4 regions of the Mitsuaria sp. RG genome follow, and region 1 is predicted to be linked to each of the others. Evidence: riboswitches for the same ligand, from Rfam matches in the RefSeq annotation. Region 1 holds a riboswitch; each other region holds the start of a gene.
The links. A riboswitch is a leader RNA that binds a small molecule or an ion and turns the genes downstream of it on or off. The one in region 1 is predicted to bind cobalamin.

Region 1 (3,995 bases):
TTTTCTACCTGAAACTCCTGGTCACCCCGCTGCTGATGTGGGCCATCTCCCTCGCCTCGCGGCGCTGGGGCGGACTGCTCGGCGGGCTGCTGTCCGGTCTGCCGATCACCTCGGCCCTGGTGATGACCTTCCTGTGCCTGGAGCAAGGCACGGGCTTCGCCCTGGGCGCGGTGCCCGGCGCGCTGGGTGGGTTGGCGGCGGTGCAGGCCACCTACGCCTTCTACCTGTTCGCCACGCGCAGGGTCGATATCGCCCCGGCCGTGCTGCTGGCGATCCTGTTCTACGGCCTGGCGGCCTATGCCTTCACCCACTGGGGTGGGCTTTACCTGTCGGTGGCCGTGGCGCTGCTGCTGATCGGCGTGCTGATCCGCGCCAGTGGCCGCGAGCCCAGGCCCGACACCCTCGCCCGTCCCCGGCAGCGGTATTGGGAGATTCCCTTGCGCATGGTATCGGCCACCTCGCTGCTGATGATCACCACCAGCCTGGCCAGCTGGCTGGGGCCGGCCACCAGCGGCATGCTGGCGCCAATTCCGGTGATCGCCTGGCCGCTGGTGGTGTTCGCCCATGTGCAGGGCGGCCGAGCCGGGATGGCGGCGATGGTGCGGGGCAATGCCATTGGTGCGGTGGGAGTGATTGCATTCTACCTGGCGATGGCGGGGTTGCTGGAACGATTGGGGGTTGCCGTGACCATCGGCCTCGCCATGGGCCTGGCAGTGGCACTGACCGTAGCGTTGGCGGCGGCGCTGCGCCGGGTACCGACCGATTGACCAGTGATTCGAACAGGTCCCGGGCTTGATCCATTCTCCCTGGGGCCAGCCCCTCCAGCGAAATATCGACTAGCCTGAATGCTCCTGTTGCCAACCTGACAAGGTGAAGACGATGAGCATGATGGACTGGGACGCCTACCGTAAGCAGTTGATGGCCGGCATCGGCGATCTCAAGCAACTCTCACCCGATACCGTGGCCGGCTACGCGACCGCCAGCGGCGCCGGGGCCAAGACCAATCACCTGGACGCCAAGACCCGTGAGCTGATCTCGTTGGCCGTCGCCGTCACCACCCGCTGCGACGGCTGCATTGCCGTGCATTCGCAGCAGGCGGTCAAGCACGGCGCCACCCGCGAGGAGATCGCCGAGGCCCTGGGCGTGGCGGTGGCAATGAACGCCGGCGCCGCGCTGGTCTACTCGGCCAGGGCGCTGGACGCCGTGGGCAAGACTGGCGCCTGAAACTTCATGGCGCCGCCGCCCTTGCGCGACGGCGCCGCGACACCCAGACTTGGCGGTTCAGCCCGTGCAGGAACCACCATGATCCAGATACGCCCCATGACCCCGGAAGACTTCGAACGCTTCTGGCCGACCTTCCAGGCCATTGTCCAGGCCCGCCAGACCTACGCCTTCGACCCGGCCCTGGACGTCGACCAGGCGCGTCGGTTGTGGCTGGAAACCCCGTTGCGCACCCTGGTGGCCGAGGACGACGGCGTGCTGCTCGGCTCCTACTTCCTCAAGGCCAATGCCGCCGGCCCCGGCGGGCATGTCGGCAACTGCGGCTACATGGTCTGCGAGCAGGCCCGCGGCCGGGGCGTGGCCAGGCTGATGTGCGAGCACTCGCAGAAGCTGGCGCGCCAGGAGGGCTTCCTGGCCCTGCAGTTCAATTCGGTGGTGGCCAGCAACGAGGTGGCGGTGGCGCTGTGGCACAAGCTCGGCTTCGAGACCGTCGGCCGCCTGCCCAGGGCTTACCGCCATGCCGAGCTGGGCCTGGTGGACTGCCTGGTGATGTACAAGTGGCTGGCAGACGAGCCGGTGGTGGAAAAGCCGGCGCTGCTGATCGGACGCAAGAATATCGAGGCGCGGGTTTCGCGTCGGCGCGGGCGCTGAACCCATCGCGGGGCAAGCCCGCTCCCACGATCCGATTGCCTGGAGCTGCCAGGGTATCGCCGTGGGAGCGGGCTTGCCCCGCGATCAGCGACAACGCAATTGCAGCTAACCCATTGCCCCACCAGATATTTTCCTGCCACCCAGGCGATTGACTCGCCACCCGTTCGATGGTCAGATGCGCGCCAGTTTCAGGTGTCCTGCGCCGCCGCGCGCAGGGTGAAACGGGAAGCCGGTGCGTCGTTGTCACGACAAGTCCGGCGCTGCCCCCGCAACGGTAAGCGAGCGAATCCTTCGACAGACCACTGTGCGCACGCATGGGAAGGTGAAGGCTTCATGCTCCTCGCAAGCCCGGAGACCGGCCTGAGGCTTCACTTGGCAACCCGCGGTGGGCGGGCGCAGGCCGGTATCCGCGCGCGCCTGCGTGCGCGCTTCGCCGTTGCGTGTTTTCCACCGGGATCCATTCCTTCCTGCAGCAGTGGAACGACATGTCCCGAATCAACAAGCTTCACACCCTGGCGGCCTGCCTGGCCGTGTCCCTGCCAGCACTGGCCGACGACCATGAAGTGGCGCCCCTCACCCTGCCCTCCACGGCGATCACCGACACCCGCGAGCCACAGGTCATCGACCTGGCCACGCCAACCCCGGCCGGCTCGCGCCTGAACCTCAGCGCCCTGGACACCCCGGCCAGCACCAGCAGCCTGACCGAGGCGCAGATCCAGCAGCGCAACAACCTCACCGTGCAGGACGCCGTGACCCGCTCGCCGGGCCTGACCTTCATCGGCACACCGGGCGACGGCGGTACCGGCCTGTCGGCCCGGGGCTTCACCGGGCAGAGTTCGGTGATGACCCTGTTCGACGGCTCGCGCCTGTACGCCGGCGCCGGCACCCTGACCTTCCCGGTCGCCCCGTGGATGGTCGAACGCATCGACGTGATCCGCGGCCCCTCCTCGGTGCTGTACGGCGAAGGCGCCACCGGCGCGGTGGTCAACGTGGTGCCGAAGAAGCCGTTCGCCGGTGACATCCGCAACCACCTGCGCCTGGGCTACGGCTCCTGGGACCGCCAGCAACTGGGCCTGGACAGCGGCGGCAGCCTGAGCGAGCGGCTGAGCTACCGCGTGACCCTCAACCAGCAGGCCGGCAACGGCTGGGTCGACCGCACCGACTCGCGCAGCCTGGCCCTCAGCGCCGCCCTGCGCTTCGATGCCAGCGACGACCTGAGCTTCACCCTCGCCCACGAACGCGGCGATGCGCAACCAGCCAACTACTACGGCACCCCGCTGATCGACGGGCACCTGCGCAGCAGCGTGCGCCGCAAGAACTACAACGTCAGCAACGACGAACAGCGCTACCACGACGAGTGGACGCGCCTGACCACCGACTGGACCCTCAGCGACAGTGTCATCGCCAGCAACCAGCTGTACTACATCAAGAGCCGCCGCCAGTGGCGCAACGCCGAGTCCTACGCCTGGGACGCCGCCAACGGCGTGATCCAGCGCGGCAGCTTCCTCGAGATTCGCCATAACCAGGAGCAGCTCGGCGATCGCCAGAGCTTTACCTTCGACCATGGCCTGTTCGGCCTGGCCAGCAAGACCGTGGTCGGCGCCGAATACAACCGCATCCGCTTCAACGTCGACAGCAACTCGCCCTACAGCGATGGCAGCAGCGACCCGCTCGACCCGTGGCATCCGGCTCCGGGCGGTTTCCACAGCCTCAGCCCGACCCGCGCGCAGACGCTGTCCAAGGTCGACACCTTCGCCCTGTTCGCCGAGAACCGCACCCAGCTGAGCGACCGCCTCGCGCTGGTCACCGGCATCCGCCGCGACCAGAACCACATCGACCGTGACGACCTGGTCAACAACGCCCGCAGCGACCGCAGCCTGCAAGGCGGCAACTGGCGCGCCGGGCTGGTGTACGCGCTCACCGACGACCTGTCGCTGTACGGGCAGTACTCCACCAGCGAGGACGGCGTCGGTGACCTGCTCACCCAGCGCCCGAACAAGCGCCTGGAGCTGACCGAAGCGAAGCAGACCGAGATCGGCCTCAAGCAACGTTTCTGGGATACCCGTGGCGAGTGGACGCTGGCGGCCTATCACATCGTCAAGAAGAAACTGCCGGTGTACAAC
Region 2 (3,995 bases), on a different contig from region 1:
CAGTTGGAAAATCCAGTGTGCTACGCCGCGCCCCCGGTCGGCAATCGTTTCACGAGCCTGGGCGATAGAGGTGGGCATGACCGGCGCGGTACAGGGCCGAGTCGGCGAACGGCGCGTCGCCCAGCACATGGCCGACCAGGATCAGCGCGGTGCGTCGGAAGCCTTTGGCGGCCACGCGTTCGCCGATGTCCGCCAGGGTGCCCTTGACCCAGTCCTGGTCCGGCCAGGTGGCACGATGGACCACCGCGATCGGGCAGTCGACGCCATAGTGTGGCAGCAGCTCCTCGACGATGCGGGCCAGGTGGCGCACGCCCAAGTGGATGGCCAGGGTACTGCCGTGGCGGGCCAGGTCGGCCAATTGTTCACCGGCCGGCATCGGCGAACTGTCGCCAAAGCGGGTGAGAATCACGGTCTGTGCCACATCGGGCAAGGTCAGCTCGCAACCGAGCAGCGCGGCACTGGCGGCGGTGGCGGTGACGCCGGGGACGATCTGGTAGCCGATGCCCAGTTCGCGCAAGTGGCGGATCTGTTCGCCGATGGCGCCGTACAGGCTGGGGTCGCCGCTGTGCACGCGGGCCACATCCTCGCCATTGGCGTGGGCCTGGCGCATCACCTCGACGATCTGTTCCAGGTGGAGTTCGGCACTGTTGATCACGGTGTGCGCCTGGTGACCTTCCAGTACGGCGGCGGGGACCAGGGAGCCCGCGTAGATGATCACCGGGCACTGGCGGATCAGGCGCTGGCCCTTGACCGTGATCAGCTCCGGATCGCCGGGGCCGGCACCGATGAAATAAACCGTCATGGGGGTTCCTTGCAGAAATATGGCGCGGATTATCCGCCGATCGCCAAGGCGAGGGTAGCGCCGCCGAGTACCTGCCTGGGCACATGCAGGCGGCCGTTTTCGCCAGCCAGGGCCAGGGCAGTGCTTTCGGCGACGCCCCAGCAGCCGGTCTGGGCGTACACCGTGGCCGAACGATGGCTGAGCAGCGGCTCGAAGACCGTCAGGTGCGTGGCGTCGAAGCAGATGTAAGGCAGCCCGAGGCGCTCGGCCAATGCCAGCAGGCCGGGTTCGCGAGCCTTGGGCTCGATGCTGGCAATGGCGCGCAGGGCCGAGAGGGGCAGGGCGTGGCGGGTGAGCGTCTGGCGCAGCAGCACCGCCAGTGTCTCGACCGGGCAACCACGGCGGCAACCAAAGCCGGCGAACATCGCCGGCTGCACGGGCAGATCGCGCATCAGGCCTGGCTGGAACGACGGTAAAGCCACGCGCTGAGCAGGCCCAAGGCCAGCCAGAACGCGGCGTTGGTCAGCCAGGAAGCGATCTTGAACTGGGTCGCGAGGGCTTCCGGCGCCAGGCTTTCATGCACTGCGGGTTGCGGCGCGCCGATCAGGTGCGGGATCACCAGCAGGGCCACACCAAGCACCTTGAACAACCAGTGCCGGGCGAACACCAGCAGCGCCAGGCCGGCGGCGGTGGCTGCGGCGGTGCCGATCCACCAGGTCTGGCGCTGGCCAAGGTCGGCGGCGGCGGTGCCGGGCAGTTCCGGTGGCAGGCCCAGGGTCGGTGCCAGGCAGAACACGGCGAAGCCGGCCAGGCCCCACAGTGCGCCGGTGGCCACGCGGTTCGGTTCGCGCAGGCTGTAGAGGGCGACCAGGATCAGGGCAAAACCGACGGCGACCACCAGGTTGCCGCCAGTAGTGGACAGCACGCGCTGCCAGCCGTCCTCCGGCGCCCAGGCCTCGGCACTGTGTTCATGCTCATGGGGCGCTGCGGCGTCGCCGTGCTCATGCTGTTCGGCGACCGGGGCAGTGGATTCGTAGGTTTCCGCCTGGAGAATCAGTGGGGCGACCCAGAAGCTTTGCAGCAGGGTCAGCAACAGGGCCGCGAGCAGGCCGCTGAAACCCGCGGTACGGGCGATGCGCGTAATCATGCGGATTTACTCAGTGGCAAGGGAAGGCGGCACTGTGGCGGGTGTCGTGGGCGGCATTGTGCACCGCCTCGATGTGCGAGAAACCGGCGAAGTACACCAGGCACAGCCCCAGCAGGCTGGCGCCGACCGCGACGATCAGTCGCTGGCTGAGGCTGACGGGGGTGGCGATACTGTGTTTGGCGCTGGTGATGGGCATGACGCGTTCCTCTGCTGCTTTTGTTGTGGCAACGGGCATGCGCGACGACCCCGGGCACGGCTGGCCCGAGTGATACGACGACGCCCGCCCACCGCGGGGTGTACTGTGAGCACGTCAGGCCGGTCTCCGGGCTCGCGAGGTGGAGCAAGGCTCCTTCCATGGCGTCACCTTCCCATGCCTTGAGGCTGGCACAGTGGTCCGGACGCTTCTCTCGCTTACCGTTGCGGGGGCAGCACCGGCCTTGTCGGCTCCTGGAATGGAGACGCGACGCACCGGTTTCCCGTTTCACCCCCGTGGGGGCACCTGAACGCAATGCGCTAGCAAATCACGGGGCCGGGCCCGCGTCAATCGCCGCGGCGGTTGACCGCCAGGCAGGCACTGCGTAGCCTTGCCGCTGCGAGGTTCTCGGGCGTTGGCCCGAGCTAAGACGGGAACGCGGTACAAGCCGCGGCTGCCCCCGCAACTGTAAGCACTGAAGGGTTCGGCACAGCCACTGCGCAGGCGCGCGGGAAGGCGCCGGCCCACCGGCCAGCGAGCCGCAGCGGTGCAAGCCAGGAGACCTGCCTCGTGACGTTTTCGACTTTCAACCGGGCGGGGTGATCCGGTGGCGAACGCGCCAGGCCGGCATGGCCGTGGCTGTCGTCCTGCATGCCCGCGCCATTGCTGCCAAGGGCATCGCGACATGAAAACACTGGCCAAGCTTCCCGTCACCATCGTCACCGGCTTCCTCGGCTCAGGCAAGACCACCTTGCTGCGCCATATGCTCGACAACGCCCAGGGCCGCCGCATCGCGGTGATCGTCAACGAATTCGGCGAGCTGGGCATCGACGGCGAGATCCTCAAGCAGTGCAGCATCGGTTGCACAGAGGAAGAGGCCAATGGCCGCGTCTACGAACTGGCCAACGGTTGCCTGTGCTGCACCGTGCAGGAAGAATTCTTCCCGGTGATGCGCGAGTTGGTGGCCCGGCGCGGCGACCTCGACCACATCCTTATCGAAACCAGTGGCCTGGCCTTGCCCAAACCGCTGGTACAGGCCTTCCAGTGGCCGGAAATCCGCAACGCTTGCACCGTCGACGCGGTGATCACCGTGGTCGACAGCCCGGCCGTGGCCGCCGGCACCTTCGCTGCCTACCCGGACCAGGTCGACGCCCAGCGCAAGCTCGACCCGAACCTCGACCATGAGTCGCCGCTCCATGAATTGTTCGCCGACCAGCTGGCCAGCGCCGATCTGGTGGTGCTGAACAAAGCCGACCTGATCGACGCCGAGGGCCTGGCCAAGGTCCGTGCCGAGGTGGCCGAGGAACTGCCGCCGGCGGTCAAGGTGATCGAGGCCAGCAGCGGCCGCCTGCCGCTGGAAGTGTTGCTGGGCGTGGGCGCCGAATCCGAGGCGCATATCGACGGTCGCCGTACCCATCACGACTCGCATCACGACGGCGATGACCATGACGACCATGACCACGACGCCTTCGACTCGATCTCCATCGACCTGCCCGAGGCCGACGAGAGCCTGCTGCTCGATGCCCTGACCCAGCTGGTCACCGAGTTCGGCATCCTGCGCGCCAAGGGCTTCGCCGCCATCCCCGGCAAGCCGATGCGCCTGCTGATCCAGGGTGTGGGCACCCGCTTCGACAAGCATTTCGACCGTGCCTGGCGCAGCGACGAGCCCCGGATCACCCGCCTGGTGCTGATCGGCCAGGATCTCGACGCGGCGCAGCTGGAAGCGCGCCTGCGCCAGGCCCTGGGCGCCTGATCCATGCACCTGCTGCGGACCCAGCCCGGCGGCTTCGTGCCGGACGACAGCATCGCCGATCTCGGCCAGACCCCCGCCGACCTGGTGATCCTCTGCAGCGGCGATTCACACCTGGCGCTGC
Region 3 (3,995 bases), on a different contig from region 1:
CGCCGTGTATGCGATGCCCCACAGTGCCAGGGCGCCCACCAGCAGCAGCGGGTTGCCGATCACCGGGGTGACCAGGCCCATGCCCAAGGCCAGCATCGCCAACAGCAGCAGCGTGGCCCGCAGCGGGCTGCGATCGACGATCCGTCCGGCCAGGGCGTTGCCGAGCATGCCCACCAGGCCGAAGCCCATCAGCCACCAACCGACCGCGTTGGCCGGCACGGCGGCGAACTGCTCGAGGATCTCGGCCAGGTAGGTATAGGCAGTGAACATGGCGGTGACCACCAGCGCCGAAAGCAGCACATGGGCGATGAAACGACGGTCCTTGAGAATCACCGTCTGCCGCTCCCCTGCGACGCGGGCCGGGACCTTCGGCAGAGGCGGCAGCCAGGCCCACATCAGCAGCGCCACCAGCAGGCACAGCCCGGCGCTTTCGCTGGCGGTGCCCCAGTACACCGGCAGGGCCAGCGCGGCGAGGAACCGCGCCAGGGCCAGTACCCAGACGTTCGGCGCCAGCGCCGACAGAGCATTGAAGGCGGCGAACAGCAGCAGGATGGAGATAAACAGCCCCCTGGCGCCGCAACCGCGGGCATCTGCCCAAGGTGAGCGCGATGGTCCAGGCCCTGGCCGAGCGGCTGGGGCCGCTGATTCAGGGCTGATCCAGGCTGAACGCCAGTGCATGCCTGTATCCAGGCACAGACAAATGAAATAAAATAACATTTCATTTGAATGCTATCCCTGCCTGCGACCCGCCTCGATGACCAGCCTCCCGACCACCCTCCCCAGCCAACGCCTGCACAGCATCGACGCCCTGCGCGGCCTGGTGATCCTGTTCATGCTGCTGGACCACGTGCGCGAAACCTTCTTCCTGCACCGTCAAGTCAGCGACCCGATGACCATCGACGCGATCGACGCCACCGAACCCAGCCTGTTCGTCAGCCGCACCCTGGCGCACCTGTGCGCGCCGGTGTTCGTGCTACTCACCGGGTTGTCGGCCTGGCTCTACGGTGAAAAGCACCAGGGCCGGGGCGATGTAGCGGCATTCCTGTTCAAGCGCGGCCTGTTCCTGGTGTTGCTGGAGCTCACCCTGGTCAACTTCGCCTGGACCTTCCAGTTGCCGCCGGGCGTGATCTACCTGCAGGTGATCTGGGCCATCGGCCTGAGCATGATCGCCCTGTCGCTGCTGGTGTGGCTGCCACGCCCGCTGCTGCTGGCCCTGGGCGCGCTGATCGTCGTCGGCCACAACCTGCTCGATGGCCTGCACTTCGCGCCGCACTCGGCGCTGCATGTACCCTGGGCGATCCTGCACGAACGCGGCTGGCTGGAGCTGTCCGACAGCCTGCGCCTGCGCACTTCCTACCCGGTGCTGCCGTGGATCGGCGTGATCGCCCTCGGCTACGGGCTCGGCCCCTGGTTCAGCCGCACCAGCGATGCCGGCGAGCGCCAACACCGCCTGCTGCTCGGCGGTGTGATGCTGCTGCTCGGCTTCGTCGTATTGCGTCTTTTCAACGGCTATGGCGAGGCGCCGTGGACCTTCTACGCCAGCGTCGGGCAAACGCTGATGAGCTTCTTCAACATCACCAAGTACCCGCCGTCACTGCTGTTCCTGGCCATTACCCTGGGCGTCGGCCTGTTGCTGCTACGCGCGTTCGAGCGTGCCGGCGAGGCCCGCTGGATCGGCCCGCTGGCGGTGTTCGGCGCAGCGCCGATGTTCTTCTACCTGCTGCACCTGTATGTGCTCAAGCTGCTGTATGTGGCCTGCGTGGCGCTGTTCGGCCTGAACCAGGGCAGCCATTTCGGCTTCGACGGCATCGGCGCGGTGTGGCTGGTCGCGGTACTGCTGGCGATCGCCCTGTACCTGCCGGTGCGCGGCTTCGCCCGGCTCAAGGCGCGGCGGCGCGACATCGCCTGGCTCAAGTACCTGTAAAAGCGTTTTCAGCCGATGGCCCGATGGTCTACCATGCCGCCCGCCGGTTTCCACACGGAATCAAAAGGGAATCCCGGGCGCGCCGAGAGCGGGCCAAAGGGAACTGCCCCCGCAACTGTAGGTGCCGAGCCTGCGCCATCGATGCCACTGGGTCTGCCGACCCGGGAAGGCCGGCGCCGGCCAGGACGCACCAGTCAGGAGACCTGCCGGCACGCATTCACCAACCGGCGGGGTGTCCGGGATGGTCATCCGCCCCTGGCCGCGTGCTTGCCGCACGACGCCTGGCGATGCCTGTCCGTGGGCCATTCCGTGCACCACCCGACAGGAGATCGCCCCACCATGCCGCACCGCCTCGCCACCCTGCTCGCCGGCCTGTCACTGGCGGGCCTGGCCCACGCCGACGCCACCCGCTATCCGCTGACCATCGACAACTGCGGCCTGCCGCAGACCTTCGCCCAGGCTCCGCAGCGCGCGGTGACCATCGGCCAGGCCGGCACCGAGCTGCTCTATGCCCTGGGCCTGGGCGAGCGGCTGGCGGGCACTTCGCTGTGGTTCAACAACGTGCTGCCCGAGTTCAAGGCGCAGAACGACAAGGTCGAGCGCCTGGCCGACAACGAACCGGGCTTCGAGGCGGTGGTCGGCAAGCGCCCGCAGTTGGTGACGGCGCAGTTCGAATGGATGGTCGGCGCCCAGGGCGCGGTCGGCACCCGCGAACAGTTCGCGGAACTGGGCATTCCCACCTACCTGCTGCCCTCGGATTGCGAAGGCAAGGACAACCTGGTGGGCGCCGACGGTACCCGCCTGCAGCCGTTCAGGATCGACACCATCTACAAGAGCGTCAGCCAACTGGCCGAGATCTTCGACGTGCAGGATCGCGGCGAACGCCTCAATGCCGAGCTCAAGGGCCAGCTGGACCAGGCCCGGCAACGCCTGGCCGGCCAGGACCTGAGCCACACCAGCGCATTGTTCTGGTTCTCCAGCGCCGACCTCAAGGTCGATCCTTACGTCGCCGGTCGCCAGGGCGTGGCCGACTTCATGCTGCAGACCCTCGGCGTGCGCAACGTGGTCGAATCCAGCGAAGAATGGCCGGCGGTGGGCTGGGAAACCCTGGCCAGGGCCAACCCCACCTGGCTGATCGTCGCCCGCATGGACCGCCGCCGCTACCCCGCCGACGACTACCGGAAAAAACTCGAGTTCCTGCGCAGCGACCCGGTGACCCGCAACATGGACGCGGTCAGGCAAGGCCGGATCATCGTCCTCGACGCCGACGCCATGCAGGCCGGCATCCGCCTGTTCCGTGGCCTGGAGGTGCTGTCCAGCGCCTTTGCCAGCGGTAAAGCGCCACAACCATGAGCCGCTTGCTGCCCATCAGCGCCTTCGCGCTGCTCGCCCTGTGCCTGGCCATGCTCGCCGGGATCGCCATCGGCGAGACACGGATCAGCGCCGAGGTGGTCTGGCAGGTGCTGGCCAACCAGCTGTGGCAGGCCGGTCATGCGCTCGATCCGATCGACGCCGGCATCGTCTGGAACTACCGCCTGCCGCGCACCCTGGTGGCCGCCGCCTGCGGCGCGGGGCTGGCGACCTGCGGGGTGATCCTCCAGGCGCTGCTGCGCAACCCGCTGGCCGAGCCGTACCTGCTGGGCCTGTCGGCGGGCGCCTCGACCGGCGCCGTGGCGGTGGGCCTGTTCGGCCTCGGTGGCGCGGTGCTGTCGCTGTCGGCCGGCGCCTTCATTGGCGCGCTGGCCGCGTTCGCCCTGGTGCTGGTGCTGTCGCGGGCCAGCGGCAGCCGACAGGACAATGCGCAGGTGATCCTCGCCGGCATCGCCGGCTCGCAGCTATTCAACGCGCTGACGGCCTTTCTGATCACCAAGTCGGCAACCGCCGAACAGGCCCGAGGCATCCTGTTCTGGCTGCTGGGCAACCTCAGCGGCGTGCGCTGGCCAGCGGTGTGGCTGGCGCTGCCGGTGGCCGTGGTCGGGCTGGCGGTGTGCCTGTGGCACCGCCGGGCGCTGGACGCCTTCACCTTCGGCGCCGACTCGGCGGCCTCGCTGGGCGTGCCGGTGCGGCGCAC
Region 4 (3,995 bases), on a different contig from region 1:
TTCGGCAGGGCCTCGATCCTCGGTCGCAGCTGGGCATACAGCGCATTGGCCTGGGCCTTGTTGTCGTCGATCACCAGCACGTCGTCCTGGCCCTTGAACCACTGGTTGTCGGAACCGAACACCAGCACATGGCCGCCGTCGAGCTCGGCCTTGCCCTCGGCCTGCACACCCCAGTCGGTGAAGCCCCAGTAGTCGTTGTGGTTGACCACGTTGCGGCTGCCGTCGGCGCGGTTGTTGATGCGGGTGTAGCGGGTGTCCCAGTCGTTGACATGGCCCTTGACGAAGTAGCTCAGGCGCTCGTTGAGGCGCTGCTCGAAGGTGGCGGTGGCGATCTGCTGCACGCGGTCATTGGTGGTCTTGTAGTTGTTCACCGGCCGGGCGAAATCGAGGTTGGCGTCGGTGTACTGGTAGAACAGCTCCAGCCGCGTATCGTCGCCGAAGGCCTGGATCGCCTTGCCGCCGAAGGTGGTTACCTCGTAGCCGCGTTTCTTGTCGCTGACGTTGCCGCTGTAGTCACGGTTGCGAAACGGTTGGTAGCCGTCGGAGACGTTGTGACTGACATAGGCCAGCAGCCCCAGGTCGCCGAAACCATTGCTGAAGATCCGCTCGACGCGGGCGTCCTTGCTGTTGCCGGCGAAGCTGTCCAGGCCCAGGTTGACCTCCCCCGAAGCCTCGCGGCGCTGCGGGCTGCGGGTGACGATATTGATCACCCCCGCCACCGCCTGGGTGCCGAACAACAGGCTCTGGCCGCCCTTGAGCACCTCGATGCGCTCCACCGCGTTGGCCGGCAGGGTGTCCAGGTACAGGCCACCGTACAGGCGGTTGTTCAGGCGCACGCCGTCGAGCAGGATCAAGGTGTCGTCGTTGCGCCCGCCCAGCAGCGAGTAGGTGCCGTAGTCGAACGGGCCGTTCTTCGGCGCGACGTAGAAGCCGGGGATGAACATCTGCATCACCCGGGTGATGTCGGCGCCGGGGCCGGCGCGCTCGATCTGCTCGCGGCTGACGATCTCGACCTTGCTGCCGTACTGGGCCATGGCGGCGACCGTGGTCGACTCCACCGAGGGCGCGGCGACGATCTGCTGGTCGAGGATCAGAGGGGTGTTTTCGGCCAGTGCCAGGGGGCTGGCCAGGCAGCCCAGAAGCAGGGTCCGGGCCTTGGGGGAGAAACGTCGGGAGTGAATCACAGCAATCATGCTCTTCTCGAAAGTGACTTTCGCAGAAGCACGCAGGAGCAGGGATCGCGCACAGCCAATACCGGCCCATGCCCGCCCACCGCAGGAGTTTGCCTACCACATTCCAGGCCGGTCTCCGGGCTCGCAAGACAAGACACCTTCACCTTCCCATGGCGCACTGGCCACAGTGGTCTGTCGAAGGCATCACTTGCATACCGTTGCGGGGGCAGCACCGGACTGGCGCGAAGCGCGTACCGGTTTCCCGTTTCACCCCATGCGCGGCGGCATGGGACACCTGAAATCGGTCGGCATCTGAACACCTGGGGCCGAGAGGCGTCAAGCCAGCCAGGTGAATCGATTCGAATGTTTTTTATCGGCCGAGCACTCTAGGCAGATGTTTCAAACGCTGTAGAATCCGCACGCCGAACCTATTCTCATTCCCTTCGAGCTTTGCCGATGAAGCTGGCCCGCCACACACGATCGCAAGTCGCCTGGGTGCTGTATTTCAGCATCCTGTTCGGCTCGTTGCTGTGCGCCATGGGCCATGGACAGATGGCGGGCTTGCGCCTGGCCGGCCTGGATGACGCCGCCTGGTGCGCGGCCGACAGCAGCGGCGTGTTCAAGGGCGACCAGGACATCAGCGACCCGGTGCTGCCCGCCGGCGGCGACTGCGTGATCGCCAGCCTGTTCAGCGCCACCCTGCTGGCGGTGTTCTTCGGCCTGCTGGCCTTGCTCGCCGGGGAGTCGAGCAAACCCTTACCCAGGCAACCCGCGCCACCCCTGCCCAAGCAGCGCTGGCCACTGGTCAATCCGCGCGCCTCTCCTGCTTCGCTTCTCGCGTTCTGACATCGCCACGCCCTGCGCTGCCTGATCGGCAGCGGGCGTGCGCTCACCGATTTCAGCCAGGAAGCCTTGCATGTTTCGCATGACCACTTTGGCGCTGCTCGTTGGCAGCGCAACCTGCGCCTGGGCGCAGGAAGACACCCTGACCCTGCCCGCCAGCAACGTCACGGCCACCGCCGACCAACCCAAAGAAGCCACCACCCTGGACCTTGACCGGCCTATCGAAAGCGGCTCGCGACTGAACCTCAGCGCCCGCGAGAACCCCGCCTCGGTCAGCGTCGCCGACCGCAAGACCATGGAACGCATCGGCGCGCGCAACTTCCAGGACGCCGCCAACGCCCTGCCCGGGGTCAACGCTTCGGCACCGCCCGGCTGGGGCGGCTACGTGTCGTACCGCGGCTTCAACGGTGCCCAGGTCAGCCAGCTGTTCAATGGCATCAACCTGCAGTACGGCGCTGCCGGGCGACCGGTCGGGGCGTGGATCTACGACCGCGTCGAACTGCTCGGCGGCCCCTCGTCGTTCCTCAACGGCAGCGGCGCCGTCGGCGGCAGCCTGAACATGATCACCAAGCTGGCCAACCGCGACGAGGATACCTTCGAAGGCCGCGTCAGCTATGGCCGCTACGACACGATGGAGACCTCGGTCGGCTTCAACAAGGCGCTCAACAGCGGCGACGGCCCACGCCACTACGCCCGGCTCGACTACAGCCGCACCAGCACCAATGGCTATATCGACCGCCAGGAGAACGGGGCCGGCAACCTGGCCTTCTCGCTGCTCAGCGACATCAACGACCAGTTGTCGCACACCCTGGCCATCGAGTACCTGGAAGAAAAAGAGGACAGCCCGTACTGGGGCTCGCCGGTGCTGCAGCCGGCGGTCGGCACCCTGCATATCGACAAGCACAATCGCTTCAACAACTACAACGTCGAGGACGGCCGCTACGAGCAGCGCACGCGCTGGCTGCGCTCGATCACCGACTACCGCATCGATGACAGCAACCAGCTGCGCAACACCTTCTACCACTACAACGGCCAGCGCGATTACCGCAACCTCGAGGTGTACCGCTACAACGCCGGCAACACCGCCATCGACCGCTCCGGCGGCTACCGCCAGCGCCACGACCAGGAGGTCAACGGCAACCGCGTCGAGCTGACCCACCAGGGCCAGCTGTTCGGCCTGGCCAGCGACTGGGCGTTCGGCGTGGACTACAACCGCAACCAGCAGACCAACTACCCGCTGTCCAAGGGTGCCTTCGACCGCATCGACCCGAACGGCTTCCAACCTGATCACTTCCTCGACATCCCCGGCATGGACGCGCCGCGGGCCAAAGGCCGCAGCACCAACACCGACACCACCGCGGGCTTCGTCGAAAACCGCACCCGCCTGACCGACCAGCTGTCGCTGATCACCGCGCTGCGCTACGACCATATCGACTTCGACGTGGTCGACCACGTGACCCGGGCCAAGCTGGACCGGCGCTGGGACGCCTTCACCGGCCGCCTGGGCCTGGTCTACGAGCTGACGCCCAATGTCAGCCTGTACACCCAGTACAGCACCTCGGCCGAGCCGCCGGGAGGCTCGCTCACCGGCGCCTCGATCAGCCAGGTCGGCGACTTCGACCTGAGCACCGGCCGCCAGGTGGAAGTGGGCAGCAAGTTCGACTTCCTCGATGGGCGCGGCTCGGCCACTGCAGCGGCCTATCGCATCGTGCGCAAGAACATCTCGGTGCCCTCCTCGACCGTGCCCAACACCACCGAGCAGGCGGGCCAGCAGACGTCCACCGGCATCGAGCTGGCGGCCTCGTTCAAGGTCACGCCCAAGCTGCTGGCGGCGGGCAACTTCAGCTGGGTCAACGCCGAGTACGACGAGTTCAACGAGACCATCGGCGGCGTGGTGTACTCGCGCAAGGGCAAGAACCCGGTGAACATCCCCGACCGGGTCGCCAACCTGTGGCTGACCTACGACCTGGCGCCGGGTTG

Region 2: linked by a shared signal. The riboswitch ahead of POF53_RS17450 (CbtB domain-containing protein) and the one ahead of POF53_RS15935 (TonB-dependent receptor) in region 1 are both predicted to bind cobalamin.
Region 3: linked by a shared signal. The riboswitch ahead of POF53_RS21625 (ABC transporter substrate-binding protein) and the one ahead of POF53_RS15935 (TonB-dependent receptor) in region 1 are both predicted to bind cobalamin.
Region 4: linked by a shared signal. The riboswitch ahead of POF53_RS08240 (TonB-dependent receptor plug domain-containing protein) and the one ahead of POF53_RS15935 (TonB-dependent receptor) in region 1 are both predicted to bind cobalamin.

What each region holds. Positions count from the first base shown of each region.
Region 1 covers NZ_JAQMYQ010000027.1:12,587-16,581, forward strand. The annotation lists gene POF53_RS15920 (hypothetical protein) at 1-767, shown strand, start outside; gene POF53_RS15925 (carboxymuconolactone decarboxylase family protein) at 886-1,224, shown strand; partial or broken gene POF53_RS15930 (GNAT family N-acetyltransferase) at 1,303-1,806, shown strand; cobalamin riboswitch at 2,046-2,250, shown strand; gene POF53_RS15935 (TonB-dependent receptor) at 2,358-3,995, shown strand, end outside.
Region 2 covers NZ_JAQMYQ010000031.1:7,368-11,362, reverse strand. The annotation lists gene cobM (precorrin-4 C(11)-methyltransferase) at 50-802, opposite strand; gene POF53_RS17460 (cobalamin biosynthesis protein) at 832-1,233, opposite strand; gene POF53_RS17455 (CbtA family protein) at 1,233-1,928, opposite strand; gene POF53_RS17450 (CbtB domain-containing protein) at 1,939-2,124, opposite strand; cobalamin riboswitch at 2,225-2,447, opposite strand; cobalamin riboswitch at 2,507-2,706, shown strand; gene cobW (cobalamin biosynthesis protein CobW) at 2,807-3,874, shown strand; gene cobN (cobaltochelatase subunit CobN) at 3,878-3,995, shown strand, end outside.
Region 3 covers NZ_JAQMYQ010000048.1:2,389-6,383, forward strand. The annotation lists gene POF53_RS21615 (MFS transporter) at 1-678, opposite strand, end outside; gene POF53_RS21620 (acetyltransferase domain-containing protein) at 755-1,924, shown strand; cobalamin riboswitch at 1,952-2,149, shown strand; gene POF53_RS21625 (ABC transporter substrate-binding protein) at 2,264-3,277, shown strand; gene POF53_RS21630 (FecCD family ABC transporter permease) at 3,274-3,995, shown strand, end outside.
Region 4 covers NZ_JAQMYQ010000010.1:32,951-36,945, reverse strand. The annotation lists gene POF53_RS08240 (TonB-dependent receptor plug domain-containing protein) at 1-1,193, opposite strand, end outside; cobalamin riboswitch at 1,283-1,486, opposite strand; gene POF53_RS08235 (DUF2946 family protein) at 1,629-2,018, shown strand; gene POF53_RS08230 (TonB-dependent receptor) at 2,089-3,995, shown strand, end outside.